Regions from separate parts of the Paenibacillus sp. FSL K6-1096 genome, predicted to be linked through region 2. Evidence: predicted binding sites of a transcription regulator. Region 2 holds the regulator's gene; the other holds the start of a gene.
What was found. Region 2 encodes Rex, which represses fermentation and respiration genes when NADH is low (regulators of the CRP and FNR family bind a similar motif). Its sites were predicted from a motif close to TTGTGAAATATTTCACAA; they were not measured.
Positions count from the first base shown of each region.

Region 1: the regulator Rex is predicted to act here: its motif matches at 13,889-13,906, upstream of pflB (formate C-acetyltransferase).

Region 1 covers NZ_CP150274.1:1,279,731-1,295,080, reverse strand. The annotation lists gene MHI24_RS05925 (glycosyl hydrolase family 65 protein) at 1-1,193, shown strand, start outside; gene pgmB (beta-phosphoglucomutase) at 1,199-1,828, shown strand; gene MHI24_RS05915 (alpha/beta hydrolase) at 1,913-2,713, shown strand; gene MHI24_RS05910 (histidine kinase) at 2,961-4,793, shown strand; gene MHI24_RS05905 (response regulator) at 4,771-6,099, shown strand; gene MHI24_RS05900 (sugar ABC transporter permease) at 6,217-7,140, shown strand; gene MHI24_RS05895 (carbohydrate ABC transporter permease) at 7,142-8,014, shown strand; gene MHI24_RS05890 (extracellular solute-binding protein) at 8,146-9,606, shown strand; gene MHI24_RS05885 (hypothetical protein) at 9,793-10,431, shown strand; gene adhE (bifunctional acetaldehyde-CoA/alcohol dehydrogenase) at 11,112-13,733, shown strand; gene pflB (formate C-acetyltransferase) at 13,996-15,350, shown strand, end outside.
Region 2 covers NZ_CP150274.1:1,030,427-1,045,776, forward strand. The annotation lists gene proC (pyrroline-5-carboxylate reductase) at 1-864, shown strand, start outside; gene MHI24_RS04615 (DnaD domain protein) at 1,106-1,864, opposite strand; gene asnS (asparagine--tRNA ligase) at 1,888-3,183, opposite strand; gene MHI24_RS04625 (acetate kinase) at 3,205-4,413, opposite strand; gene MHI24_RS04630 (3-hydroxyacyl-CoA dehydrogenase NAD-binding domain-containing protein) at 4,410-5,282, opposite strand; gene MHI24_RS04635 (AAA family ATPase) at 5,415-6,917, opposite strand; gene MHI24_RS04640 (hypothetical protein) at 6,910-7,452, opposite strand; gene MHI24_RS04645 (aminoglycoside adenylyltransferase domain-containing protein) at 7,652-8,419, opposite strand; gene MHI24_RS04650 (DUF5590 domain-containing protein) at 8,700-9,221, opposite strand; gene MHI24_RS04655 (amidohydrolase) at 9,251-10,552, opposite strand; gene MHI24_RS04660 (redox-sensing transcriptional repressor Rex) at 10,539-11,192, opposite strand; gene dinG (ATP-dependent DNA helicase DinG) at 11,312-14,173, opposite strand; gene MHI24_RS04670 (hypothetical protein) at 14,288-14,926, opposite strand; gene panD (aspartate 1-decarboxylase) at 15,040-15,350, opposite strand, start outside.

The DNA of each region.
Region 1 (15,350 bases), 250 kb from region 2:
GTGCTTTTTATGCGTGGGAGAGCCAGGATTCAGGGGATGATGCTTGCACCCTGTTCAATGTGAATGATGTGTTTACCGGACGGCCGATGCGCACCTATTTCCGCGATAAGCAGGTTCATATCAGTGCAGATGTCGTCCATGGACTCTGGCAATACATTCTTTTCACAGGAGATGACAGCATCCTGGCAGACGGCGGGGCGGAGGTCATCTGGGAATGCGCGCGGTTCTTCTATTCCTATGCTTACTATAATCCTGTGAAGAAGCGTTATGAGATTCTGGATGTGACGGGACCGGATGAATATCATGAGCGGGTGAACAATAACGCATTTACGAGCGCTATGGTTCAGGAGACATTGAAGATCGCGCTCCAGGCCGCCAAGAGGCTGCAGGACAAATACCCTGCCGTGTATAACGGTCTTGCTGAAGCGTATGCGGACGGGCCGTTCCTGGATGAGTTCACCGCGATGCTGGCCCAGCTCTATGTTCCGCAGCCGGACCCGGAGACGCTGGTGATTGAACAATTCGACCGGTATCTGCAGCTGGAGGATGTGTCCCTGGCTGAGCTGAAAACACGGGTCATTCATCCGAATGAATACTGGGGCGGAGGTAACGGGCTTGCTACAACCACAGGAATTCTGAAGCAGGCCGATGTGGTGCTGATGCTGCACCTGTTCCGGGACAGCTTCAGCAGGGAAGTGAAGCGGGCCAACTGGGAGTTCTATGAGCCGCGTACCGAGCATGGCTCCAGCCTCAGCGCGTGCATCTACGCGATGGGTGCAGCGGATATCGGCCTGCCGGACTGGGGATATCCGTATTTCATGCGCACTGCCACCATTGATCTCACCGGGGAGTCGAAGCAATATGTCGGCGATCTCTACATTGGCGGAACGCATCCGGCGGCGAACGGCGGCGCGTGGATGGCAGCGGTGCTTGGCTATGCCGGCCTGCAGTTTGACGGAGAGGCCGCCCGGCTCCAGCCTGCCCTGCCGCAGGGCTGGAGCGCTGTTGAGCTGCCGGTGGTGCTGCGCGGGAACAGCTTCCGGCTGCGGATCAGCCGCGAGGAGATCGCGGTTACGGCAGCGCCGGACAACAGCGAAGCGGTAAGCTTCGCCGGATTCGGCGGTGAGGCTGTGCCTTGCCCGCCCGGTGCTATCCTGGAGTTAGCGCCCCCATCCAATCAGAGAGGAGCATGACCATGATGCTGGAGCATATGAAGGGCGCTATCTTCGATCTGGATGGCGTGATTGTAGACACGGCGAAGTACCATTTCCTTGCCTGGCGCTCGCTCGCCGGAGAGCTGGGCTTCCCGTTCACGGAGGCGGACAATGAGCGGCTGAAGGGCGTCAGCCGGATGCGGTCGCTGGATATTTTGCTGGAGATCGGCGGACGGAGCTTCAGCGAAGCAGAGAAGCTGGCGATGGCGGAGAAGAAGAACCGCCTCTACGTAGAATATATCTCCCAATTGGATGAATCGGAGCTGCTGCCGGGTGTCAGAGCTTATCTGAGCTCGCTTAGGGCGCGCGGCGTAGCTGTTGCCCTCGGCTCTGCCAGCAAGAATGCCGCATTCATACTGGATAAGCTGAATATCGCGGAGCTGTTCGATACGGTGGTGGACGGCAACAAGGTGTCGCGGGCGAAGCCGGACCCCGAGGTCTTCCTGACCGCCTGCCGGGAGCTGGGGCTGGAGCCGCAGGACTGCGTGGTGTTCGAGGATGCGGAAGCCGGGTTAGCCGCCGGGAAGGCGGCCGGCATGTACGTGGTCGGGATCGGCCGGCCGGAGCTGCTGAAGGCGGCGGACCTTGTCATATCCGGATTGCACGAACTGTAAGAGCTTGATAGAATGGCGCTAGAGAGTTCAGTTATTGGCCTCTATTATCTATTCTATTATAGAAGGAAAGCTTGAGGGATGATGATGGAAACGTTGTTGCTATGGCCTGAAGGGGCGCCTGGAGCGCTGGGAGCCGGCGAAGAGGATCAGCCTGCGATTACACCGTATTTAGTGGAAGGCAAGGGGAATGCTGCCGTGCTGGTCTGTCCGGGAGGCGGGTACGCTATGCGTGCCGATCATGAAGGAGGACCGGTGGCCGAGTGGCTGAATACACTGGGCATCTCCGCATTTGTTCTGCGCTACCGTGTAGCGCCTTATCAATACCCGAGTGCGCTGGGGGATGCACAGCGGGCACTGCGTACGATCCGCTTCCGCGCGGACGAATTCGGCATTGACCCGGACCGGCTGGGTATCTTAGGCTTCTCCGCCGGCGGACATCTCGCATCTACCGCCGGGACATCTTATGATCTGGGTAATCCTGAGCATCCTGAGCCGCTGGAGCGGCTGTCCTGCCGCCCGGACTGCCTGATTCTCTGCTATCCGGTCATCTCGATGACCGAGGGTGTCACGCATCAGGGCTCGAAGGACAATCTGCTGGGGGCCGTGCCCGATGCGGAGCTGTCGCTTAAGCTCAGCAGCGAATTCCAGGTGACCCCGGACACGCCGCCGACGTTCCTCTGGCATACCTCGGACGATGATTACGTCCCGGTAGAGAATAGCCTGCTGTTCGCCGCAGCGCTTAGCCGCCATCATGTTCCGTTCGACCTGCATGTCTATGCGCATGGTGTGCACGGGCTTGGCTTAGCCTCCGATGAGCCGCACACCAGAACCTGGACGGAGGCCTGTGCTTCCTGGCTGCAATTGAACGGTTACACCCGGGCTTAAGTATAAGACGGAAGCGTACCAGGCTGCGCCTATGGCGGCGGCCAATCCCCAGTACAGAAGAAGAACGTTCCAGGGCTGCCGGCCGGCGGCGGGACGTTCTTTTTTGTTCAGCTGAAAGTCGATACAAATGAACATCATTTCCATTGAAATAAACCTGTGTAAGCGCTTATAGGTTTGTTAAAATATAAGAACTTATATGTTTCACACGATCATTTATCCTTCTGGAGGTGAATCCAGGGTGCTATCCATGCTTGTGAAGCCCATTGTCAGGCTCAGTGTCAAGCAGCAGCTGATTCTGCTGTTCCTGATTATGATTACGCCTATTCTGATTCTGAACAGCTACGGCAACTACAAGGCGGAGGAGATTCTCAAGCGCCATGTGACCAATGCCTACGTGGAGCTGAACAAGCAGAACTTTGCCATCATTAACAGAGACTTCGATACAGTCAACAAAATCACAACCACCATCATCCAGAATCCGGTTCTGCAGCAGCTCAACATGCGCGGGGACGATACGGTGATGGAGCGCGTGAAGCGTTACGAGACGATTGAGAAGCTGCTTGGCAGCTATTCGCAGGGAGCGGAACGGGGCGACGGCATTTACTACTCGCTGTACGTGTATGATCCGCAGAACTATTACTTCTTCGCTCCCAATTTTCCGCAGGTGAAGAAGGCGGGAGTGTATTTTTTCTCCAAGGAGGAGCGGCCGTTCTGGTTCGACCAGGTCGTGCAGCAGCGGGGGCGCGGCTATCTGATGTTCATGGAGAAGCTGAGCCCGCAGGCAGAGAATCTGAAGACACTGACGTATGTCCGGGCGGTCAATAATATTTACCGGGGGGAAGAGACGATTGGTGTGCTGGTGGTCACGAAGATGGAAGCAAAGATCGGCGAATCGCTGCGGTCGATCTCCCTGCCGGACGGCGAGATCTATCTGACGGATATGGACAACCGCGTGCTGGCCTCGACCACGAATACAACCGGGGAGGTTATCGTGCTGCCGGAAGGACCCGGGGAGGGAGAGCCGGAGGGGACCGAGGACATTATTACGAGTGATTTCATTTATGTCATCAACAACAATCATGCCTTTGAGCAAAAGCTGGTATACAAGGTCCCCGTCAAGTCCCTGCTTCAGCAGCAGAGCGAGATGAAACGTGTGATTCAATACATAACGGTGGCGTACGCGCTGTTCGGGCTGATTATCATCACGTATTTCTGGCGTTCACTGATGACGCCTTTGCAGAAGCTGGCGTTCTTCGTCCGCAAGTATGAGCCCGGCAACCGGGTGCCCGAGACTCCCAGACGGGGGAGCAATGATGAGGTCAGTGTGCTGATTGCCTCCACCTATGATATGGCCCGCAGGCTCAACAGCTTGATTATGTACAAATACCAGATGGAGCTGAAGCAGAAGGAATCCCAGCTGCAGCTGCTCTATCAGCAGATCAACCCGCATCTGTTGTACAACACCCTGGAGAGCATCTATTGGAAAAGCTCGCTGGAAGGCAACGTGGAATCCGCGGAAATGATCAAGGAATTATCCAAGCTGATGAAAATCAGCTTAAGCCGGGGGCGGGAGCTGATCACGCTCGAAGAGGAGCTGGAGCATGCCAGTGCCTACATCAAGCTGCAACAGCACCGCTATGATTATGTGTTCGCCGTCAATTGGACGATTGCACCGGAGACCCGGAGCAATCTGATCCCCAAGATCACCCTGCAGCCCCTGATCGAGAACGCCATTATCCACGGGGTCAAGAATATGGGCGAGGACGGGGAAATCATCATTAGCTCCGTTCTGGAGGAGGACAGGATTGTAATCACCATTGAGGATAACGGGTATAAACCGGTCGATTATCAGGCTATTGCACAGGTCCTTCATGATGACGGCAAGAACCCGGCCGGCGGCTACGGTATCCGCAACATCCATCAGCGCGTGCAGCTGCACTTCGGCGCGGAGTACGGAATCAGCTACGGGCCGCGCGGCGGCGGGGGCACTGTAGTCAAAGTGCTCCTCCCCAAAGTGGAGACAGTAGAGGAACTACAGAGTAGAGGAGAGGAAGACGGTGTTCAATATACTGGTGGTTGATGATGAGCCGCTCATCTGCAAAGGACTCAGCAGCCTGCTGGCTGCTTCCGGGCTGGATATTGACCATATCTACACGGCCAGCAGCGGGCAAGAGGCGCTGGACTGCATTCGTATGGAGGAGATTGACCTGCTGGTCACCGATATTCAGATGGGGGCGATGAGCGGAATCGAGCTGATGCAGCATGCCAAAATGGCGAAGCCCTGGGTGCAGACGATCGTCATCTCGGCGCATGAGACCTTTCAATATGCCCAGATGGCGGTCCGGCTGGGGGCCAGAGATTATCTGATCAAGCCGCTGAACAGCGAGCAGTTCCTGGATTCGGTGCGCAGTGTGGTGCTCAAAATGGATAAGCCGTCGCCGGAGCTGTCCGCTTATATGGACGGCAATGCAGACCGCTTCCGGCTGCAGGAGCCGCTTCCCGAGTACAGCGAGCTGCTGAACAGCCTGCTGACGGACACGGCGGGGGTGTTGGGGGCGGAGATGAAGCTGCGCAAGCTGGATGAGCTTAGGCTGCAGGGGCCGTATTTCGCGGTGATCCGGATCAGACTGCTGCTGGAGGAGGCCCGGCGTGAACAGAGCTATACCGACCGGGATTATGGCCTGCTCCGCTACGCTGCCTTGAATATCGCCAAGGAGCTGCTCGACCAGGAGTGGAATTCTATAGCGTTCTATTCGCCGGAGCAGGAGATTACGGTAATTATTCAGTGGGATGAGCAGAGCTATGACGAGCCGGCAACCGGCCAGCTTAACCGGCTTGAGGTGCTGGGGCGCAGCCTCCATTACAATATTCACCGTTACTTGCAGCTCCGGGCCGTTATCGGCATCAGCCAGATTCTGAAGGGGCTAAGTTTCATGGATGTACTGAACCGGCAGGCCTCGAAGGCGATTCTGTGGAACAAGGAGCATACCGATCATTATGTGTTCTATTACGGGGACTTCAGCTGGAACAACTACGCCGCCGATCCTTCGCCCGAGGAGCTGCATACGCACAATAATCTGATCGTGCAGAAGGCCAAGGAATACATTGACGCGAATTATGCCCAGAAGGGGCTGACCATTCATGAAGTCGCCAGGAAGAACCATGTCAGCCCCAACTACCTGAGCTATCTGTTCAAGAAGAATACAGGCTACAACCTGTGGGAATATGTGATTAAGCTGCGGATGGAGGAGAGCCGGGAGATGATTCTGCATACCGATCTGCGCCGGTACGAGATTGCCGAGCGGGTGGGGTATGAGTCGCCGGAGCATTTCAGCAAGATTTTCAAGAAATACTTTGGGCTCAGCCCCAGCGAACTGAAGAAGTAAGAACGCTTACGATTGCCATAGATATAGACATGTTAAGCCGCTTCCGCATTTCCTACAATGAAGTCAGGCGGCACTTGCTGACAAGTGCTGAAAGACAAGAGGAATGAGGGAGTCCGAATGAACCAGTCTGCTGTATTGCATGACCATCTGCAGGCGGAGCCGGAGCGCAAGGCGCTCAGGCAGAACCGCTGGAAAAAGAATATGTGGGGCCTGCTGTTCCTTGTCCCCGCGCTGATCATCTTCGTTATGTTTATGTGGGTGCCTATTTTCAAAGGGTTCCTGTACAGCTTCTACACGGTCGATTTCGTCAAAGGCAACACCTTTATAGGTCTGGACAATTACGCCAGGGCGCTGACCGACCCCGATGTGCTGATTGCGGTCCAGAACACGCTGTATTATATGCTGCTCTGTCTGGTGATCGGCTTCTGGGTTCCGATTGCTTTTGCCATCGCGATCTCAGAGCTGCGGAGATTCGGCGGATTCGTGCGTGTTGCCGCTTATCTGCCCTATGTTATGCCTGCTGTAGTCCTGTACGGGCTGTGGCGCTGGCTGTATGATCCGGTCGGGCCGATCAATGCCTTGCTTGGCAGTGCCGGGGCGGAGCAGATCGCCTTTCTGACGGATACCCGCTGGTCGATGATCTCGCTGGTCCTCATGGAGACGTGGCAGCAGTTCGGCTCGGGGATGCTGATCTATCTCGCTGCGGTGCTCAGCATTCCCCGTGACTGGTACGAAGCCGCCGAGATCGACGGTGCAGGGGTATGGGCGCGTATCCGCCATATTACTCTGCCGTCCTTGCGCAATCTGATTCTGCTGATGCTGATCCTGCAGATCATTGCCACCTCCCAGGGCTATCAGTCCCAGCTGGCTTTGCTGGACGGAGGACCGAACAATGCTACGCTGACGTATGCTCTGCTTATTGTGAAGTATGCTTTTACCAGACTGGATTATGGTACGGCGACTGCGCTGGGCATGCTGATGTTCGTTGTTCTGGGCGGTTTGGGCATTCTGCAGTTCAAGCTTAACAAGGAGGACAACTAAGATGAAGAGCGCAGACAGAGGCATTCTCTCGGAGCATGACCTGAAGAAGACCGGCAACAGGGTGGCATACGGAATAATGGTGCTGGGCATTCTGCTGATGGTCTTCAGCATGCTGTACCCTATTCTCATGACGATGTTTAACGGATTGAAATCGAACGTGGAGGTCAATTCCTTTCCGCCGCATTTCTTCCCGCAGGAATGGCATTTCAGTAATCTGAAGGACGCGCTCGGGTATATCAATCTGGCGATGTTCCTGCGGAATACACTGTATATTTTCCTGGGCAATATGGTTGTTACCCTGATTGTGCTCGGGCTGGCCGCCTTCAGCATCTCCCGGATGAACGTGCCGTACCGCAGGGCCTTCTATTTCTTCTTCCTGATGACGCTGTTCATTCCGGCTACGAGCTACATGATTCCGAACTTTGTCAATCTGAAGGAGCTTGGCCTGCTCAATCAGTATGCGGCCTTCTGGCTGCCGGCAGGTGCGAACACCTTCTTCTTCCTGCTGCTTAAGAACTTCTTCGACGGGATTCATCCCGAGATTCTGGAAGCGGCGCGGATCGACGGAGCCTCGGAGCCGAGAAGCTTCTTCAGTATTGCGGTTCCGCTGTCGGTGCCGATTTTTGCCACACTGGCGATCTTCATCTTCTCCACCGCCTGGAATGACTGGTTCTGGCCGTCGCTCGTTATGCACAGTGAGGATAAGTATACGCTCGCTACCGCTATTTATAAGTATGTTATTAATGTAAAAGCGCTGAATACGAACATCAAATTCGCCATTCTGTTCCTGGTGTCGCTGCCGCCGATTCTGGTGTTCCTGGTGTTCCAGCGGTTCATTATGCGCGGGGTTTCGCTGTCGGCAGTCAAGGGCTAGGCAGTAAGGATAAGATCCGGCAGAGATCGTAAACCTGCACATGAAGGGAATATAAATACACCTCGTTTGTAAACGGTTTCTCTTTTAAGATGAATTTGTAAGCTCATTATGATATGAAAAGGGGAGTTACCATGCGTAAAGTTTCCAGCGTATTCGCCTGTCTCCTGGTCACGGGAACGTTATTGTCCGCCTGCGGCGGCAATAATAACGGGAACAAGCCGGCGGCAAATGGAGGGGAGGCATCGCCTGCTGCTAGTCAGGCGGCTGAAGAGTCAACTGCTCCGTCTGCAGCACCGGCTGACGATATCACCCAGAGAAAAGTGACGATCAAAATCCACTATCCTACGCCCGACCTGACCGAGGTGAGAGCGCAGGAGGATGACAAGATCAAGCGGTTCCAGGAGGTCTATCCGAACGTTGAGATTGTCAAGGACGACTGGCAATATAATGTGAGCGAGATCGGGGTAAAGATGGCTGCGAACGAAGCGCCGACCTTCTTCAACACCTATGCTACGGAAGCGAAATTCCTGGTCGAGAAGGGCTGGGTGGCCGACATCACCGATCTGTGGAACAACTATGAGTTCAAGGACCAGATCAATCCTGTGCTGCAGAATCAGTTCATCATTGACGGCAAGGTGTATGGGGTAACGCAGAAAGGCTATGTCACCACAACGATGATCAACAAGAAGATGCTGGATGACAAAGGTGTAGCCGTTCCGCCGATGGACTGGACCTGGGAGGATATGCTGAACACAGCCAAGGGTGTGGCCGATCCTAAGAAGGGCATCTCCGGAATTGCCCCGATGGGCAAGGGGAACGAAGCCGGCTGGAACTGGACCAACTTCCTGTTCGAGGCGGGCGGGGAGATTCAGAAGATCGAAGGCGGCAAGGTAGTAGCTACCTTCAATTCTGATGCCGGGATCAAAGCGCTGGACTTCTATAAGAAGCTTAGATGGGAAGCCAAAGCGGTTCCCCAGGACTGGGCGCTCGGCTGGGGCGATGCGGTCGGTGCCTTCCAGCAGGGCCGCACCGCGATGGTGATGGCCGGCTCTGACGGCGTTATTGAACAGGCGCTCAATCAGGGAGGCTTCAAGCCGGAGGATGTGCTGACTTATCCGATGCCTGCGGCTGAGAAGGGCGGCAAGCATACCGGAGTGCTCGGCGGCGACTATCTGGTTATTAACCCGAATGCCAGCAAGGATGAGCAGGAGATGGCCTTCCGCTATATTACCTTCGACTACTTCTCGGATAAAGGGCTGGAGGCGCTCGATGCGATTATCAGCCAGCGCAAAACGGACGGCAAATACTACATCCCGCCACTGCTGGATTACTATGCTGCGGATTCCGAATTCGGCAAGAAGACCAAAGCCATCTATGACAAATACGATATCGTCTATCAGTACAGCCCGGAAATTATGGCACTGCTGGACGGTAAGCCAGAAGCCCAGTACAACACTCAGGATTACTACGCTACGATGTCCAACGTAATCCAGGAGCTGTTCGCCAAGGAAGGAACAGATTCCAAGGCCCAGCTGGATGCAGCGGCTGCAACCGTACAGGAGAAATTCTTCAATTCGATTAAGGTGGAGTAGAGTAAATTAGGAGGGCGTCCCGGATTAGAGGGACAACAACAGGGCGGGGAGAACGCAGCGATGCGCTCTCCCCGCCCTGCGTTTGTTGCGGCTATTGCGGCGCTTCTTGACTTCAGCGCTGATCCTTTGGCATGATCAAGAGAGTAACTACTGAATATTATTTACTTACTAGGAGGTATCGTCTTCATGCTGGATCTTACGCTTGCGCATGACAAAACATTCTGGGCCCGTTATGATTGGCGGCTGCAGGATGATTTTGCCTACCCGGAGCTGGAGGAGGAGCCAATTAGCCTGCCGGTAACGGACGAGGTGAGCCTGGTGCTGGAGACCGGCGACGACTTCAGCTACATCTCACTGCTGCTGGAGGACGGCGAAGGGGAACTGACCGAGATCGCTTGGGATGATGAGGCGCATTTCCACCCGTTCGTCCTGCGGCTGGACGAGTGGCAGCGGCTGTCACAGCAGACCGCTGCGCGGACGGGCGTGCCGGAGTGGATTCCGGCTCTGCTGCTCCAGCGCTTCGTAGGTTATGACTCGCCCGCAGAGCTGGAGGCGATCGTCCGGCAGGGGATGGAGATGCGCCAGCTGTCGGGGCTCTATAGCGCAGATGAGCTGGCCGCATGGCCCGCGCATCCGCTGCTCGCTGAACCGTACCTGTGGGACAGGCTGGACCGGCACTGGCGCGAGCAGCCGCCTTACGGATGGGTGTGCGAAGGGGAGGATGCTTACTCGCTGCGCAGCGCGGGCAATCCCGACTTTCCCTTCGGCGCCTGGAACCGGATACTGGGGAATCTGGATGGCGGCGGCGATGGTGGGCAGCGGTAATAGTGAAGCGGCTCAGGTGCACTGGTGCGCCTGAGACGAGAGGGGAGGCTGCTTTTGGCCTCTTGGTGGAATCAGGTGTATAAATGCACCTCATTCGTCTCGATCGGCTGCGTTCGTTGAAATCAGGTGTATAAATGCACCACATTTGGCTCGATCGGCTGTGTTCGCTGAAATCAGGTGTATAAATGCACCACAATTGGCTTGATCGCCCACATCCACTGAACCGAGGGGCATTAAAGCCCCTCATACTTACCCATTTGGCTACTACAGCGCCGCCCCTCCGTTTCCCGCACCAGCACACTTTCGGCAGAAGCAGCGTGGGAGGGGGACGGCTTCCCGGCCCGATCATGACAGGCACACCCCTGGTCCGATCATGACTCTTCAGACATTCGCTCCCTGTCCGCAGCGCCCAGCCTATCCCCATTCCTCCAACTCTAAGACAAATCAAGCTTTTTCGTACTCAACCGCACGATTTCCGTTTGCAGATTAGACAAAATTCAATTTAATATTGCATAATTATTGGAATATATGGCTCTAAATAATCGAATGAAAGCGCTTTGAAAAAGAATCAAAAAAAACTTTATACTTTGTGAAAGATTTCACTATACAAGGTGAAGGGGATGTGTTAAGATAAGTGTGTAGAGAAAAACAACCTAAAAATTGACAGGAGGACGAGGGAGATGGCAGTTAAAAACGAAGTCGCCGCCCAAGTGAAACAAACCACCGCTGAAGAATATATTCAGACTTTGGTGGATAAAGCAAAGAAAGCCCAAGAAGCGTTCATGGGCCTGGACCAAGAGCAGACTGACGCAGTCGTTCATGCAATGGCACTTGCCGGTCTCGACAAACACATGTACCTGGCGAAGCTGGCTGTTGAAGAAACAGGACGCGGCGTCTACGAAGACAAAATTACGAAGAACATCTTCTCCACTGAATATATCTGGCACGGAATCAAGTATGACAAGACAGTAGGCGTTATTGAGGATAACGCATACGACAGCTTCCAGAAGATTGCCGAACCGGTCGGAATCATCATGGGTATCACACCGGTAACCAACCCAACATCCACCACGATGTTCAAGGCATTGATTTCCGCAAAGACGCGTAATCCTATTATATTCGGTTTCCACCCTTCAGCGCAAGAGTGTAGTGCAGCCGCCGCCAAAATTCTGCATGACGCAGGTGTAAAAGCCGGTGCTCCTGAGAACTTCATCCAATGGATCGAGCTTCCTACAATGGACAAAACAAACGCACTGATGAACAATCCTGACGTTGCACTGATCCTGGCAACCGGCGGTTCGGCAATGGTTAAGGCAGCTTACAGCTGCGGCAAGCCGGCACTCGGCGTAGGTCCTGGTAACGTTCCTGCCTTCATTGAGAAGAGTGCGGATATCGATCAGGCCGTAACCGACATCATCCTGTCGAAATCCTTCGACCATGGTATGATCTGTGCTTCCGAACAGGCAGTTATTATTGAAGAAGCCATCTTCGACCAAGTGAAGAAGAAAATGATTGCGAACGGCTGCTACTTTGTAAATAAAGAAGAAGCTGCCAAGCTGACCAGCGGTGCAATGAACGTTGAGAAATGTGCGGTTAACCCGGCCATCGTCGGCCAGTCCGCAATGAAGATCGCTGAAATGTGCGGTATCCAGGTTCCTGCCGGAACGAAGATTCTGGTGGCTGAGCTTGAAGGCGTAGGTACGAAATATCCACTGTCCGCTGAGAAGCTGAGCCCGGTTCTGGCCTGCTACAAAGTGAAGAACGCTGACCAGGGTATCGAACGCGCAGCTCAGGTTGTTGAATTCGGCGGCATGGGCCACAGCTCGGCAATCCACTCGAACAACGAAGAAGTGATCATGAAGTTCTCGAACCGTCTGCAGACCGGACGTATTCTCGTCAACTCGCCATCCACACACGGCGCAATCGGCGATATTTACAACACAAATATCCCTTCACTGACACTGGGCTGCGGATCTTACGGACGCAACTCGGTATCGCAAAACGTAACAGCCATCAATCTGATTAACGTGAAAAGGGTGAACCGTCGTACCGTGAATATGCAATGGTTTAAAGTACCTGACAAGATCTACTTCGAGAAGGGCGCCACTCAGTATCTGGCCAAAATGCCTGACATTACCCGCGTAGCGATTATCACTGACCCGATGATGGTTAAACTGGGCTATGTTGAAAGAGTGGAGCACTATCTGCGTCAACGCCAGACTCCGGTAGCGATCGAAGTGTTCTCGGAAGTTGAACCGGACCCGTCGACTACCACAGTTGAAAAAGGTACTGCCATGATGAACAGATTCCAGCCGGACTGCATCATTGCACTCGGCGGCGGTTCCCCGATGGATGCTGCCAAGGGAATGTGGCTGTTCTATGAACACCCGGATGCAGACTTCAACGGTCTGAAGCAGAAGTTCATGGATATCCGCAAACGCGTATACAAATTCCCTAAGCTCGGCAACAAAGCGAAATTCGTAGCGATTCCTACAACTTCAGGTACAGGTTCGGAAGTTACCTCGTTCGCGGTTATTACAGACAAGACAACTGCAAATAATACTAAGTACCCGCTGGCTGACTATGAGCTGACTCCGGACGTAGCGATCATCGATCCTGAGTTCGTATACAGCTTACCAAAAACTGCAGTAGCTGATACAGGTATGGACGTACTGACCCATGCGATTGAAGCTTATGTATCGGTAATGGCCAGTGATTATACAGATGGTCTGGCCATCAAAGCCATTCAGCTGGTCTTCCAGTGGCTGGAGAAATCGGCACTGACCGGCGACAAGCTGGCCCGCGAGAAAATGCACAACGCATCGACACTTGCCGGTATGGCCTTCGCCAATGCCTTCCTGGGCATTAACCACAGCTTGGCGCACAAATGGGGCGGACAGTACCACACCGCACACGGCCGCACCAATGCAATCCTGATGCCGCATGTTATCCGCTACAATGCCAAGAAGCCTACGAAGTTCGCTTCGTTCCCTAAATACTCGCACTTTGTAGCTGACGAACGGTATGCTGAAATTGCACGCATCCTGGGATTGCCTGCACGGACAACTGAAGAGGGCGTAACCAGCCTGATCAATGCCATCCGTGATATGAATAAGAAACTGGGTATCGAAGAATCGTTCTCGGCTCTGGGCTTCGATCCTAAGGACTTTGAATCGCGTGTAGATTACCTGGCAGACCGTGCATTTGAAGACCAGTGCACAACTGCCAATCCGAAATTGCCGCTGGTATCTGAGCTTGCCGATGTATACCGCAACGCATTCTACGGAAGATTTGACAACTAATTAACGGTTGGCTGGTAAAGAATAAGTTTAAAGGTTAATATGGGACTGGCTGGAAGTGACAAATATCACCGAAAGAGTGATATTTGTCACAGTCCTTTTTCAGAAAATAAACTAAAATGTTTATATAAACAACGATCCCCGTTATAAAGCTGCGATTGTGAATTTTATAACAACTAATAGCCAAGGGATCACGAGACACGGGATCAACCTTCAAGCCCGCGATCTCTACAAATATACTTAAATATAAATGGAGGGATTTAGCATGTCGGTGATTGAAAAAGAAGTACAGGAACTGAAATCAGGTTGGAGAAGTTTTGTGAAAGGTTCTTGGTCCAAGAAAGTTGATGTTAATAACTTTATTGCTAAGAACATCAAGCCTTATGAAGGAAATGAAGATTTCCTCGTAGGTCCTACCAATAATACAACTGAACTGTGGAAGATTATCTCCCAGCTGAGCAAGGAAGAAAGAGAAAGAGGCGGCGTGTGGGATGTATCCCTCGACACAGTCTCCACCATCACTTCCCACGCTCCAGGCTACATTGACAAGGACAAGGAACAGATCGTCGGCGTTCAGACTGACGCTCCGTTCAGACGTTCCATTCAGCCTTTCGGCGGAATCAAGATGATGATCGATGCCACTAAGGCATACGGCTTCGAGCTTCCGCAGAATATCGTTGATATGTTCACGAACATCCGCAAAACGCATAACCAAGGCGTATTTGATGCATATACACCAGAAATGAGAGCTGTGCGCAAATCCGGCGTAATCACTGGCCTTCCTGACGCTTACGGCCGCGGACGCATCATCGGCGACTACCGCCGCATTGCTCTGTACGGTATCGATTTCCTGATCAAAGACAAGAAACAGCAACAGACTGAGCTTGAAGTAGACTCCATGACAGAAGACGTGATCCGCCTGCGTGAAGAGCTGTCCGAGCAGATCCGTGCTCTGGGCGAACTGAAACAGATGGCTGCTGCTCACGGAATGGACATCTCCAAGCCGGCTGTGAACTTCAAAGAAGCTACACAATGGGTATACTTCGGTTATCTGGCAGCAGTTAAAGAGCAGAACGGTGCGGCAATGTCCCTTGGACGCGTATCCTCCTTCCTTGATATCTATGCACAACGCGATATGGAAGAAGGCACTCTTACTGAAGAACAGGCACAGGAAATCGTTGACCACTTCGTAATGAAGCTGCGCATCGTGAAGTTCCTGCGTACACCTGACTATAACGACCTGTTCTCCGGTGACCCGACTTGGGTAACTGAATCCATCGGGGGTATGGCTGAAGACGGAACTTCCCGTGTAACGAAGAACAGCTTCCGCTTCCTGCACACTCTGTACAACCTGGGACCTGCACCAGAGCCGAACCTGACTGTACTGTGGTCCGAGAAGCTGCCTGAGAACTTCAAGAAATTCTGTGCCAAGGTATCCATTGAGACCAGCGCGATCCAATATGAGAACGATGATGTAATGCGTCCATATTGGGGTGAAGATTATGCAATTGCCTGCTGCGTATCCCCAATGCGCATCGGTAAGCAAATGCAGTTCTTCGGAGCCCGTGCCAACCTGGCCAAAGCTCTGCTGTATGCAATTAACGGCGGTAAGGATGAGAA
Region 2 (15,350 bases):
TGCCAGCAACCTGCAATTCCGTTGATTAATCATCCTATTGTTTTTTATGGCGCAGGCTCAATGGCTGAAGCCATTGTCCGGGGAATGATCGCCCGCAATGTAGTCGAAGCGAACCGGATTATCATGCTGAACCGCAGCAGCAATGAACGCCTGGCTGAGCTTCGCAGCCGTTATGGCGTACTTGGGTATAACAGCAGTGAGCAGAAGACTGAAGCTCTCCGCTCGGCGCCGGTGATCGTACTGGCCATGAAGCCCAAGGATGCCGCCGAAGCTCTCCGCTCCCTGGGCCCGCTGCTGTCGCCGGACCAGCTCATCATTTCCGTCATTGCCGGGCTGACCATCCGCACGATCCAGGGCTTGCTCGGAACCGCGCAGCCTGTTGTGCGCTCGATGCCCAACACCTCCAGCTCCATCGGGCTGGGCGCAACCGGCATTGCCTTCTCCAAGGAGGTTGGCGATGAGAGCCGGAAGACTGCTCTTAATATCTTTGAAGCCGTGGGGTTAACAGCGGTCATTGACGAAGAGCGGATGGAGACCTTAACCGGCATCTCCGGCAGTGGTCCGGCTTACATCTATTACATGATGGAAGCGATGATTGCCGCAGGTATCCGCGGGGGCCTGCCGCTTGAGCAGAGCCGTGAGCTGACGGTCCAGACCGTGCTGGGCGCAGCGCGGATGGTGCAGCAGACCGGCGAAGAGCCAGCCGCTCTGCGCAAGAAGGTTACCTCGCCGAACGGCTCCACCCAGGCAGCCATCGAGGTGCTGGAACGCGGCGACTTCTTCGAGACCGTCATCTCTGCGGTCAACCGCTGTGCCGAACGCTCCCGGGAGATGGGTGCGGCGCTGGAGGATGAGCTGCATTAATTCTCGGCCTTGTTATTGAGTTATTGAATACTTACCGCCACAGCCCGCAGTTCCTTCGATGTGAAGGACTGCGGGCTGTTTGCTGGTTGGGAGGCATCCTTCCGCCGCATCCGGCGCAATCAATGGCGGCAAAAGAAAAAAAAGGTGCCCCCATAAGCCACATAAGTGACTTATAGGGGACACCTCATCCGGCCGGGCCAATGCCCTGAACCGGTAAAATACAATAGCTACCTCGCTTCGCTCATCGGCCCCCGCCCCGGAACTTCTGGGCATAGGCTTTGACATCCTGGGCGTTCTTCACCCGGTTGCGGGACCATTCCAGCAGGATGCGGTCGATGTAACGGAAATGGACCTTGCCGGCGAAGACAGATTCCTTCAATGCGAGCAGGATCAGCTCCTCGGGATAGCGGTCTTCGTCCACCCAGCCGGAGATGGACTCGCATTCCATCGGGGACAGCGGACGGCCGAATTCCTTCTCGAAAATGCTGAACAGGCTGCGTTCCTGTTCACTTTCTCTGGCTGCACCTGCAGCTGCCGGACTGCTATAGCTGTCATCCGGCACGGCAGAACGGGCATTGTGCCCGGACGCCTCAGAGACGCGCTCACTGCCGCTCCGCCCCCCTGATTCCTGCTTCACCTTCGCCAGATACGCGCCCAGCTTGGCGTACAGGCCGGAGAAGTTGTAACGCTCATAATGGATGTCCCGCAGCTCGTCGTTATCTCCGTCGATGCTGATGAACCCTTCCTTCATGAGCTTCTGCAGCTCGCCGGCAATCACCGGGATGCTGCGCCCGGTTACCGCCTGCAGCTCCTCGAGCGATGGGAAGTCAATCCCCTCGACCTGTCTGAAGGAGAGCAGGTGAATCAGCAGCATCGCCTCGCTGCCGGTCAGATTCAGCTTCCGGTAGTGCTTCAGGAGCGCATAAGGAATGACGGCCATTCCGTTCTCCAGGCCGAAGGCGGCGCCTTCACCCCAGGTATTCCAACTTGTTCCGTCCATATCCAGGCCCCCTTTTCCCGTCCTTAAGGGTACAGACGGTACAATGTGCGAGGGAACGCAATCGTCTCACGGACATGATCCAGTCCGCAGATCCAAGCTACCGTCCGCTCCAGACCCAGGCCGAAGCCGGAGTGCGGAACGCTGCCATAGGTCCGCAGGTCCATGTACCACTGATAAGTCTCCATCGAGAGATTATGCTCCTTGAAACGGGCTTCCAGCAGCGCCGGATCATCGATACGCTGTGATCCGCCGATGATCTCCCCGTAGCCTTCAGGGGCGATCATATCCGCGCATAGCACCACTTCCGGACGGTCAGGGTGCGGCTTCATATAGAAGGCCTTGAAGGACGCCGGATAATGGGTGATGAATACCGGACGGTCGCTCATTTCGGCGATAGCCGTCTCATGAGGAGCCCCGAAATCATCGCCCCAGGCGATTTCGTAGCCTTTTTCATTCAGGAACTTGATGGCATCATCGTAGCTGATCCGCGGGAACGGTGCCTTGATGTTCTCCAGCTTCGAGACATCGCGGCCCACTGCCTCCAGCTCGGCACGGCAGTTTGTCAGGACGGACTGCACCACGAAGCTGATGAAGTCCTCCTGCACACGCAGGCTCTCCTCATGCTCCACGAACGCCATTTCCGGTTCAATCATCCAGAACTCGATCAGATGGCGGCGGGTCTTGGATTTCTCGGCCCGGAAGGTCGGACCGAAGGAATAGACGCGCCCGAGCGCCATAGCCGCAGCTTCCATATACAGCTGTCCGCTCTGGGTCAGATAAGCATCCTCATCGAAGTACTTCGTATGGAACAGGTTCGTTGTGCCTTCCGCTGACGTTGGCGTCAGAATCGGCGGGTCCACCTTGGTGAAGCCGTGCTCATTGAAGAACTGCTGAACCGCACGGATGATCTCCGCACGAATCACCATTACGGCCCGCTGCTTGGTGGAACGCAGCCAGAGATGGCGGTGATCCATCAGGAAGTCTACGCCATGCTCCTTTGGAGTAATTGGATAGTTCTCGGTAATATGCAGCACCTCAATGCCCGTAACCGTCAGCTCATAGCCGGATTGGCTGCGCGGCTCCTCACGGATAATTCCGGTCACATACAGGGAGCTCTCCTGGGTAAGGCTTTTGGCATCGTCCCAGACCTGCTCGGGTACCTCAGACTTCACCACAACCCCTTGGATATAACCAGTACCGTCGCGAAGCTGCAGGAACTGAATTTTACCGCTGGAGCGCTTGTTGTTCACCCAACATCCGATGACAACACTCTCTCCGACATGCTCATTCACGTTCTTGATTACACTTTTGTTGGCCATGCCTAAGATCTCTCCTCTAATTTAGCCGTTAATTCCTTGCACAATACTGTATGTATCGCGTGCAATGACAAGCTCTTCGTTTGTCGGAACCACAAGCACCTGAACCTTGGAATCAGCCGTGGAGATACGGCGCGGATCGCCGGAGCGGACCTTATTGGCTTCTGCATCCAGCTGGATTCCGAGGAACGTAAGATTGTTCAGTACTTTTTCACGCAGCAGGGAAGCATTCTCGCCAACACCGGCGGTGAACACAATGACATCTACCCCGTTCATGGCAGCAGCGTAAGAACCGATATATTTACGCAGACGGTACTCGTACATTTCAAAAGCAAGCGTCGAATTAGGCTCGCCTTTCTCCGCACCGTCAATGATATCACGCATGTCACTGCTCACGCCAGAGATGGCCAGAAGACCGCTGTGCTTGTTCAGCATGGAGTTCACTTCACCGACAGACAGCTCTTCCTTATTCATCACATAAGGAACAACAGCCGGGTCAAGGTCGCCGCTGCGCGTACCCATCATCAGGCCTTCCAGCGGAGTCATCCCCATCGAGGTGTCCACAGAAATGCCGCCGTCTACTGCAGTTACACTGGCACCGTTACCGATGTGGCAGGTAATAATCTTGAGGTCCTGAAGCGGACGGTCCAGATACTCGGCAGCCGCTTTGCTCACGAAATCATGGGAGGTGCCATGCGCACCATAACGGCGGACTTTGTATTTGTTGTAGAGCACTCTCGGAATGGCATACATATACGCCTTCTCAGGCATAGTCTGGTGGAAGGCGGTATCGAACACAACCACCTGCGGCACACCAGGCATATTATTCTCGGAAGCGGTAATCCCCATCATGGCAGCCGGGTTATGCAGCGGCGCAAGGTCGAACAGCTGGCGGATCTTAGCCTTAGCATCAGCATCAACAAGTGCGGAGGTTTTGAAGAATTCACCCCCGTGTACTACACGGTGGCCCACTGCATTAATCTCGTCGGTGGATGCAATAACGCCATGCTCCTTGTCTGTCAGGCAGGCAAGCACCTTGCGGATGGCCGTATTGTGCTCCAGAATTTCACTGACTTCAGTAACTTCCTGCTTGCCGGTCGGCTTGTGGTTCAGAATGGAGGAGTCCATTCCGATACGTTCTACCAGGCCTTTGGCCAGGACAGACTCATCTGTCATATTGTACAGCTGGTATTTCAATGAGGAACTGCCGGAGTTAATTACTAAAATATTCATATACGGTCACCATCCTTGTCATACTTGAAGAAGCCTTCGCCCGATTTGGTCCCCAGTTGTCCGGCACGCACCATCTTCTTGAGGATGGTCGATGGACGATACTTGAGCTCGCCGTATTCACGGAACATGTTCTCAAGCGCAGCCAGGACGGAGTCCAGACCGAAGCGGTCAGCCATTTCAAGCGGTCCGTTCTGGAACTGGTAGCCGATGCGCATAGCGTCGTCAATATCTTCAGGGGAGGCAACGCCTTCCTGGAGCACATGCATCGCTTCGTTAATGAACAGGCAAATGAGGCGTGAAGATACAAATCCTGGGGATTCGTAGATCATTACGCCTTTCTTTTCAACAATCTCATCAACAAAGGTCTTGGTATCCTCGAAGGTGCTGTCGGAGGTCTTCAGTCCGCGCACGATTTCAACCAGGTCGACCTTGCCTACAGGATGTATGAAGTGCATACCGATTACGCGTTCCGGATACATTGTTGAGCTTGCAAGCTCTGTCAAGCTGAGCGTTGACGTGTTGCTGGCAAGAATAATGTGGCTCGGACACACCTGATCGAGCTGATTGAATACCTTTTGCTTCGCTTCCAGGTCTTCCACAATGGTCTCAATAACCATATCGCAGGAGCTCAGTTCAGCGAAATGAGTAACTTTCTGGATACGGGAAAGAATCAGCTTCTTCTCCGCCTGGGTAATGGCCCATTTCTCCAGCTGTTTGTCGAGACTGGTCTCGATCATTTCGTAGGAGTAGTTCAGTCTTTCAGCAGTTTTCTCCACCAGCATTACATCCAGGCCTTTGGCTGCCAGCATTTCGGCAATGCCTTGACCCATTGTGCCACCGCCGATGACACCGATCTTCTTAAAATTCATTCTTAAGTCTCCATCCTTTCAGGTATCTATACTTCTGTATTGTACCTTGTCTGTCGTAAAAAATAAGTAGCCCGACATATAATGATATCTTAGCATGTCTGAAAAGTAAAAAAAAATAACCGGCATAAAGAATTATGCCGGTAAAAGGACACTGTCACGAAATTGACAACGAAATTGCTCTCCGGAGAGAACTTCTTCCTTCATTAAAATGTCAAGGCAGTAATCAAATACATTTCTTTGCTGGCTCAGCAGCTCATTGGTGCGGACCATTAACTCATCCAGGATCTTACTATTCTCCTTCATCAGCTCTTCGGTTGTCACCATCTGCAGATTCGCGATTCCGAGGGAGGTCAGGCCCGACTTCATCATCGTCTCCACAATGTTCAGCGCCTGGTCGAAATCGCCGCGCGAGCCGGTGCTGCGCCCGCCGTAATACATTTCTTCCGCTGCCGCGCCGCCCAGGGCGATCATAATCTGATTCTCCAGATAATCCTTCGTGTACAAATACTGCTCTTGCTGCGGATTATGCCGCACATAACCGAGGGCTTGTCCGCGCGGAGTCAATGTCACCTGGCTGACGCTTCCCGGACGCAATAGCTCGGCCATAATGGCATGTCCCAGCTCATGAATCGCTACACGCCGCTTCTCTTCGTGGTTCGTCTCGCGGTCGGTCTTCTCTCCCATCATCACCTTATCGATGGCCATCGACAGATGGCGCTGCTCCACCAGGGTCAGATTCTCGCGCATCATGTAGATCGCCGCCTCGTTCATCACGCTCTCTAATTGCGCCCCGGAGAAGCCGTAGGCTTCTTCAGCGATTTTATCCAGATCGACTGTCTCATGCAGCGGCTTGTTCTTGGCGTGAAGGTCGAGAATCGACTTGCGGCCCTTCTTGTCGGGCATATCCACCTGAATGTGACGGTCGAACCGGCCCGGACGCAGCAGTGCCGAATCCAGCATTTCCTTGCGGTTCGTGGCGGCTACCAGCAGAATGCGCGGGGTATCATTATTATAAATCCCGTCCATCTCCGTGAGGAGCTGATTCAGCGTCTGGTCATACTCCCGCTGCTGTCCGCCTTCACGCTTGCCGCCGATCACATCAATCTCATCGATGAAAATAATCGCGCTCTGCTTGTTCTCCTTCAGCGCACGCGAGCGGGCATCCTTGAACAGGTCACGGACCCGTCCGGCCCCGACGCCGACGTACATCTCAACGAATTCACTGCCCGATGCAGCGACAAACACAGAGTTCGTATAATGCGCCGCAGCCTTCGCCATCAGCGTCTTCCCGGTTCCGGGAGGACCGGTCAGCAGAATGCCTTTGAGCGGACGAATCCCGAACTTGCTGATTTCTTCATGCCGGATCAGGAAGTCCAGTGCTTCGCGCAGCTCCTGCTTGGCATTGTCCTGTCCGCCGATCTCTTCAAAGGTCAGCTTGGACGGGCCGTTCTTCTTCCGCTTCTTGTCTGCGCCTGCATTAACCGCCAGGCCGCCGCGCGCGTGGGCAATGAACAGGAGAGCAGCAACCATGCCGAGCGCTATGATCACAGGGAAAATATTAATCCCTACAAAAACCATAAAAATCAGCACGACCGGAACAAATCCGGCTATAATCTCTTTCCAGTACTTAGGCATTGTCCCACACTCCCATCTTGGCACCGGTGCGCGGCAGAATGATGAACTTGCTCTCTGTACCGCTGCTCAGACTCACATATACATTATTGTCATCAATCTCCGTGGTTGCTGTAATTCCGCTGTACTTGCTGTTCTGTTCCTTCAATCCATCCAGCTTGGCTGGAATTAATGTATATTTACGGCTCTCCATCGCTTCGGCAACAGAGAACATCGCTTTGTCCCAATATTCATCGAGCAGCGCACTGGAGTGCTGTTCCACATCCAGCTTAAGGGTCCGCCCGTTGATGGCTGAGCTGCCTTCACTTGATACATACTGCACCAGCTCACGTAATTTCGTGCCCGGCTGCAAATTTAGTTTCAAAGTCACTTCATTGCGTTTAATAGTAATATGGGAATCCTTCACTCCCTCATAGGATGATACCAGCTTCTGCAGCGGCTCCTGTACAGCGAACTGACGATAGGAATACCAGCCGCCGAACAATACAGCAGCAGACAGCAGAGACGTTAGCAGCACAGGCATAAGACGCAGTTTCAAGAAACGTCCTCCTCTCCAAAATAACCAGCTTTTTCTATAAAAATCAACGATTCAGCGTGTCTAGCGCCCTTCCGAGACTGACATGCTATTAGGCATGTCTTAATACAAGTAGTAGTATATCACAGGTGTATATACGATTTTACATAAAGTTGTGAATATATTTAAAATTTTTGATTCTAATTTCTGGGTGTTTCATAGATTAACCATTTTCCCGCTGATGCTCAATTTCATTTATCATATACGCTGCGTAATCAGTTAGCAATTCCAGGTCGTAGGCTTCGCCGCCGGACGATCCGTTATAGACCTCCAGACACCGTGTAAGCAGTCCGTGATATTTCGCCGGCAAATGCTTCTGTCCCCACTCTCCGCCTTCCTTTTTGGAAGACACCACACCTTCCCGCACATAATACAGTACCCGGCATAGATTCAGCGTATAATACACGGGAGCTTCCTTGATCTTCAGGGGTGCGTCTCCGATATCATTGATTATGGAATCCAGATAATACCTGCGGTCCACCGGCAGAAACGCCTCATGGATCGGCTCCCCGTACAGGCTCACTCCCCGGTGATAGACAACGGTAAAATGCGCCGCCAGATCAGCATCCTCGTAGCCGCCGCACAGGTAATGTCCGTCTGTTCTGTACCGCTCTAAATGGGCTTCTGAGAAATGAAACTCAAACGGAGTCGGGTACACAAACTCCCTCAAGTATGTCTTCAAGACAATAGACAGTTCAATTCCGCGCTTATTCGGCAGCATGTCATGTAAAGCTACAATCCGTTTCGCGAGCCTCCGGCTGACTTCTTGGGACAGCTTGTCCTGTACCACGATCAGCAGATCGATGTCTCCCGTATCCGCATGGAAGCAACCCATCGCCAGCGAGCCATGCAAATAAATCCCCGTCAGGTTAGCCCCCAGCTCCTGCTTAAACAGCTCTACCGCACGATCTAAATATGGTAATGTTTCCAATTTCAGCATCCTCCTCGATTGACAGCATTCATAAGTTTGACCCTTGACCGCATGATTATGGTATAGCAAAAAGTATATCAATCCTCATATATCCATTTAGCCACAGGGTCACCCCAGCCGCCAGTCCAAGAACGGTTACAGATCGTTTTCGCCGGAAAATTACCTTACACACATCCCATTTGCACATTGTGTTCGGTTTTACGCATGAAAACAAAAAACGGAGGAACAGATGACCTGTTCCTCCGCACTTCCTGTCTGCCGCAGCCGCCGGGCGCTTAACCTAGCGGTTCGGCAGGCTGTACCCCTCACCGATGGCGCTGCCGTCAGAGAAGCGGTAGAAGCTGTAATAATAACGCCCCTCTTTTTGGTAAAAGAGCTGCCAGGCGTATTCCCCGTTATACACTCCGGGGAGCAGCCGTTTGATCTTAATATCCGGCATCTGGCCGGCTAACAGCTTGCGCATCTGCGCCTCTGAGGTGCCCTTGCTCAGCTCTTCGGCATAGAGGCCGTTCTCTCCTCCGGCAGGCTTGCCCTCACTTGTGAAACGTACCCATACCATCAGCTCGGTCCCTGCCGCATTGCTTCCGGTCAGCACCCAATAGATCGAATTCTCATCCCAGACCGACTTCTGGGCCTTGGTGATCTCAGTTAATCCGGCCTGTGCTCTGGCCAGTTCCTTGGCTTCGTTCCGCTCGGTCCACTGATCCTTCATAATATAGGCATAGAACTGGCTCAGTCCGAACAGAAGGAGCAGCACCAGGATAATCCCCAGCCAGAGCCATTTTCTCCTCTTCTTCTTCACCGCGTTGCTTCCTTTCCCGTTCTGCTGGATTAACGTTTCAGCAGGCTGTCGAATGTCTCCTGCGCTCTGCGGCGGATGGCTTCTTCATCCAGGGTCAGGCATTGCCCGTGCTTCACCACCTGCTTGCCGTTGACCCACACATGCTCCACATCCTTGGCGCTGGCCGAATAGACGGCATGGGAGAGCAGGTCGGTATGCGGCAGGAGATGCGGCTGGTCAATATCCAGCGCGATGAAGTCCGCCTTCATACCCGCTGCAAGCCGGCCCACGCTGTTCAGGAAGACCGACTGCGCCCCATACTCAGTCGCCATCAGCAGCGCCTCAGGAGCCGGCACAGCGGTTGGATCACCGCTGACTCCCTTATGGATCAGTGCAGCCAGCCGCATCTCCTCAAACATATCCAGATTGTTGTTGCTGGCCGCACCGTCTGTCCCGAGCGAGACCTTAACCCCTGCTGCGAGCAGCTCAGGCACGCGGGCTACGCCGCTGGCCAGCTTCAGGTTGCTGCCCGGGTTATGCGATACGCCAACGTTATACCGGGCCAGAATGCTAATCTCCTCATCGTTCAGGTGCACACCGTGGGCGATCAGGGAAGGCCGGGTGAACATCCCCAGCTTCTCCAGATGCGCGACCGGACGAAGACCGTAATCGGTTACGTTCTGCTCCACCTCATGGCGCGTCTCGGACATATGTGTATGCATCGGCAGATCGAGATCATGGGCGGCCTGCACGAACTTCACGAAGAACTCAGGCGGACAGGTGTATGGAGCGTGCGGCGAGAGCATCGTTGTGATGCGGCCGTCTGCCTTGCCGTGCCAGTTACGGGCAAACGCGATCGCCTCCGCCAGCTTGTGGTTCTGCACCTCTTCCGGGCAGAGGCCGATAACACCGCGCATCAGCACAGCACGAATACCGGATTGCTCTACCACCTCGGCTACCCGGTCCATATGGTCATACATATCGAGGAAGGTGGTGGTGCCGCCCTTCAGCATCTCCAGCACAGACAGCGCCGTGCCCCAGTAGACATCCTCGCCGGTAAATTTCTCTTCCATCGGCCACATTTTCTCCTGCAGCCAGGACTGAAGCACCATATCGTCCCCATACCCGCGCAGCAGGGACATCGCGGCATGGCCGTGGGTGTTAACCAGACCCGGCATAAAGAGCAGACGGCTGCCGTCAACAATCAGAGCCCCCTCTTCATGGGCAGGCTCAGCTTCACCTATGTAAGTGATCAGATCATCCTCTATGGTCATATATCCGCCAAGTACCGGCTGCTTCGTACCCGGCACCAGGAAGCGTCCGTTCTTAATTATTGTCTTATTGCTGCTCATCTTCAGCCTCTTCCTTTCCATCATGCAAATAATAAGCCAGGCTCTGCAGATCGGTAGTGAAGTCTGCGGCATGAATCCGGATATTGGCAGGCGTCTTCAGAATGACCGGCGCGAAATTCAGAATGGCTTCAATGCCGGAATCCACCAGAATATCCGCTACGTTCTGGGCTTCGCTGTCCGGTACGGTAATAATGCCGATCCGGATGCCCTGTTCGCGGATGGTATCCCCCAGCTCTTCCATCGGCTGTACAACCAGGGAGTTGATCTTCTGGCCCACCTTCGGCGGATAGGCATCGAAGATCGCTGTAATCTTCATCGTATCCTTCAGATAAGCATTGTAGTTGGACAAGGCGTGCCCGAGGTTACCGGCGCCTACCAGTGCAACGTTGATCTGCTGGTCCAGCTTGAGAATATGGCGGATCTTCTCGATCAGATACGAGACATCATAACCGATGCCCTTTCTGCCGAAATCCCCGAAGTATGCCAGGTCCTTGCGGATCTGCGCAGGGTTCAGATCAAGCTTCTGTCCCAGCTCCTGGGAAGAAACGGTGGAGATTTCACGTTTTTGGAGATCGTTCAGGAACCGCAGGTACACTGGGAGCCTGCGGACTACGGCCTCCGATATTTTATCCGATTTCATGCTTTCTCCTCCTCGATTATATGAACCGTTCCCCGCCGCCTTAACGAAACGGCTAAGTCAGCCGGGGAGCGGAACTTCAGGTTAACCTTGTCTTCTTAATAATATCAACAGCAGGTGAATTATGAAACCCCGCCTTCGTCCAGCCACTCGGCGATCCGCGGTACCATCTGGTCGGTCCGCATATGCTCCATCTTGGGTCCGGGCAGGGAATACAGAAAGTACTTCCCATAATAAGATTCAATAACCCTGGTATCATAAACTATAACGATTCCGCGGTCCTGCGCGGTCCGCACGAGCCGTCCGAAGCCTTGCTTGAAGCGGATGACCGCCTGCGGAACAGACAGCTTCATGAACGGATTCTTCTTCTGGGCCTGCAGCAGCTCCGACTTCGCCTCGGCCAGCGGATGATTCGGCGGCTGGAACGGCAGCCGGACAATCGCCAGACAGGTCAGCGCCTCGCCGGGGATGTCCACCCCTTCCCAGAAGCTGCTGGTGCCCAGCAGCACAGAGGCGGTGCTGTCCTGGAAGCGCCGGATCAGCTTATTGCGGCTGCCGCCCTCCACGCCCTGTCCAAGCACAGCTATATCCTCAGGGGCCAGCGCTTCCTTCAGCGGGTCATACACCTGGCGGAGCATCTTGTAGGAGGTGAACAGCACCAGCATCCGGCCACGTGTAACGACAGCGGTCTCCGCAAGGGAGCGCACCAGTGTGTCCACGAAGCGTGCATCCCCTATGCTTCCCTTGACGCTTGGGAAGTCGCGGGGAATAACCAGAAGTGCCTGCTCCCGGTATTTGAAGGGAGAGGGCAGCAATGCGGTCATCAGCCGCCCCTGCTCCGCAGCACCGTCAAGCCCGAGGTTGTCGATCATGAACTGGAAGGATTTGTCCACCGACAGGGTCGCCGAAGTCAGAATCACGCTTTTCTTCTTGTCGAAGAACAGCTCGCGGAGTTGGGCGCTGACATCTACCGGAACGGCATACATCTGCAGCGATTTGCCCTTGTAGTTGCCGCTGCCCTCCAGCCAGTACACGATATTCTCATCATTCAGAGTCATGAAGAAGCGGATCTGGTCCCGGATCGAGGCCAGGTCTTTGAACAGTCCACCGATATCCGTGACCAGACTGTCCGCAGAGGACTGGCTGTCCGTGTCACGCATCTCGCTGAGCATTTTGTCACCCTTGCGGATAATGTCGCTCAGGCTCAGATGAAGGGTCTGCTCAAGGGCGGCCAGCTCCTCCCATTCCTTAGGCTTCTTGCCCGGCTGCAGACGCGTCACCAGCTGTCCGGCTTCACCGGCCGCCGCGTCGCTGCGCTCAGGCAGCAGCGCGAAGAGACGCTCGCTCAGGGCATCCCAGGATTCCTTCACGGTCAGCAGGTCCGGATAGATCCGGTCGATGACCCCGCTCCACTCGGCGGCCTGCTCACTGCCGGAGCTCTGCAGCGTCTGGCGGAGCGCAGGCAGCTGGCCGCTGCGGCTGTCCTTGTACAGGCGGGTCAGCGTATGCGCAACTGTGAAATATTTCATCTGCATGCCCAGATGCTTGCCGGCAATATCCTCCAGATGATGGGCTTCGTCTATAACGAGATGCTCATACGCCGGAAGGAGCTGATGACCGGCCTTGACATCCGCGAACAGCTTGGAGTGATTGGTAACTACCACATCCGAGATGCCGGCTTCATGCTTGGCCCGGTGGTAAAAGCACTTGCGGAACCAGGGGCAGGCCCGCCCCAGGCAGGAGTCGGTGTCACTGGCAACTGTCTCCCAGAAGTCGCCGCCCCGCCCGCTCAGGTTAAGCTCCTCATCGTCACCGGTGGTTGTCTGGGTCAGCCAGACGAGCATCTGCGCGGCTGTCAGCGCCTCTTCTCTGGTGCTGGTGAAATCCTTTTTGATCAATCTATGTTCAAATTTACGCAGGCACAAATAGTGCCCTCTCCCCTTGAAGATGGATGCCTTGAACGGGAACGGCACAACACGGGTCAGCAGCGGGATATCCCGCTCATGCAGCTGGTCCTGAAGGTTGATCGTATGGGTGCTGACCATGACCTTCTGCTCATTGCGGACACTGTGATAGATCGCCGGGAGCAGGTAACCAAGCGATTTGCCGGTGCCTGTCCCCGCCTCAATCAGCAGATGCTTATCCTCCGCAAGCGCTGTGCTCACCTCATGAATCATCAGATCCTGGGCTTCACGGCTCTCATATTGGGGAAAAGCCTCCTGCAGCCGCAAGGTGACCTCATCCATATATTCTTCAAAGGTAATATTCTCCAGCGGATTGCCGGTTCCCTCCCCGCGCGGCGGGGCAAGTTCGGTCCAGTCGCCGGCAGCCAGCGCCAGCTGGCGGTAGAAGGTCAGCCCGTTCTCAGGCTGGAAGGTCTCCATCTCCCGCTCCCGCAGCAGACCGTCGAAATACCAGGCCAGGTCGCTATCCTCGTCAGCGAACAGCTCATTCAGCCGCTGGATCGCCAGGAGAGGCAGACTGCGCAGCTCCTCGAGGCATTTGAGCAGCACAAGCGCTGTAGCCAGCGCATCGCTGTCCGCCTGATGGGGCCGATCATGGGCAAGGCCGAAATGGCTGCTGACCGCTCCAAGCTGGTAGGTGCCCAGGGTCGGGAAGCAGATTTTGAGGAAATCAATCGTATCCAGAATCCGGCCCTGAAACGGCAGATAGCCGCAGCGGTCCAGCGCATTCTGCAGAAAGTGAAAATCAAACGCTACATTATGGCCAACCAGGACCACATCATCCAGCAGCGGCACCAGCTCCATCATCATATCCTCAAGCTCCGGTGCCTCCTGCACATCGCTGTCTGTAATTCCGGTCAGGCCTGTGATAAAAGGAGGAATGGGTGCTCCGGGCTTGACGAAGGAACCATATACCCGGGAGATGGACCCGTCTTCTTCAATAATGGCAAGGCCAACCTGGATGATCTCACCCACAGATTGGGTTCCCGTAGTTTCGAAATCAAGCACGGCAAATTTCATTATAAGTTCTATTCCCTTTCACTTGAGACTCTTTATCAGCATAACAGAAGTTACGAAAAAAGGCGATGCACCCCCGGGAAGCGGGTTACATCGCCTAGAAAGAAATGGAGGGCATTAGAGGAGCGACACCAGCTGCTGACCGAACTGGAGCTTCCCGCCCCGCCTGCGGCACACCTCCAGATTCACATTCGGCTCCGGCAGCGCCGGGTCGTGCATCAGGGAGAGGCCGAACAGCTCACTGGCCTCCTGATAACGCTCCTGGGAGGCCCGGATGCACCCCAGCGCATTATAGACCATAGCCTTCAGCTTATTCTCGCGGATCAAGCCGAGCATGTGGTGCAGATGCTCCCAGGCTGCACAGCCATCGCCTTCCTGCAGATAAGCCATCGCCAGGTACAGACGGGCGGCCAGACTGTCCGGGTGCCTGGCCGTGACCTCACTGAACTGCTCGATGCACTTGCGGTACATCAGCAGCTTGTAATAGCCCTGGCCTCTGACAAAAGCATCCATGCCAAGCTCAGGGGCCTCCTGCCCGGGAAGCTCCTCCGGCTGGGTCTGCATATCGGCCTGCCCGCGGAATTCGCTGAGCTTCTCGGCGAAGAGCAGCCATTCATCCATGACATGATCACTGATCCGGTGGAGCATATTATATTTGGATAAAAGCTCATTGCGGCGCTCCCCCTCCGCAGTAGGGTAGTCGGCTTGGATCTCATGCAGCATCTTGTTCATCTCGGCGAATAAATGTTGAAACACCGGACATCCCACCCTTACTGATAATGAAGTCAGGTCAAGCTTGCCTGACTACATTTTTAGCAAGTACGGAGGTCTTCATCCCTGCCATTGATTACATGGCTTATGCCGCGAAGTTAAGCAATGGTCGCGTGAATCTCATGATCGGCCAGCTTGACCGGCTTGTTGTCCGCATCCACAAACACTACAGTCGGCTTGTGTCCGGCCAGCTCCTCTGCCGACAGCATCGCATAGGAGATGATAATGACGGTATCGCCGGGCTGCACCAGGCGGGCAGCTGCGCCGTTAAGACAAATCACGCCGCTGCCGCGCGGGCCGGGAATGACATAAGTTTCCAGACGGGAGCCGTTGTTATTATCCACAATCTGTACCTTCTCGTTCTCCAGCAGGTCTGCGGCTTCCATCAGATCCTCATCAATGGTGATGC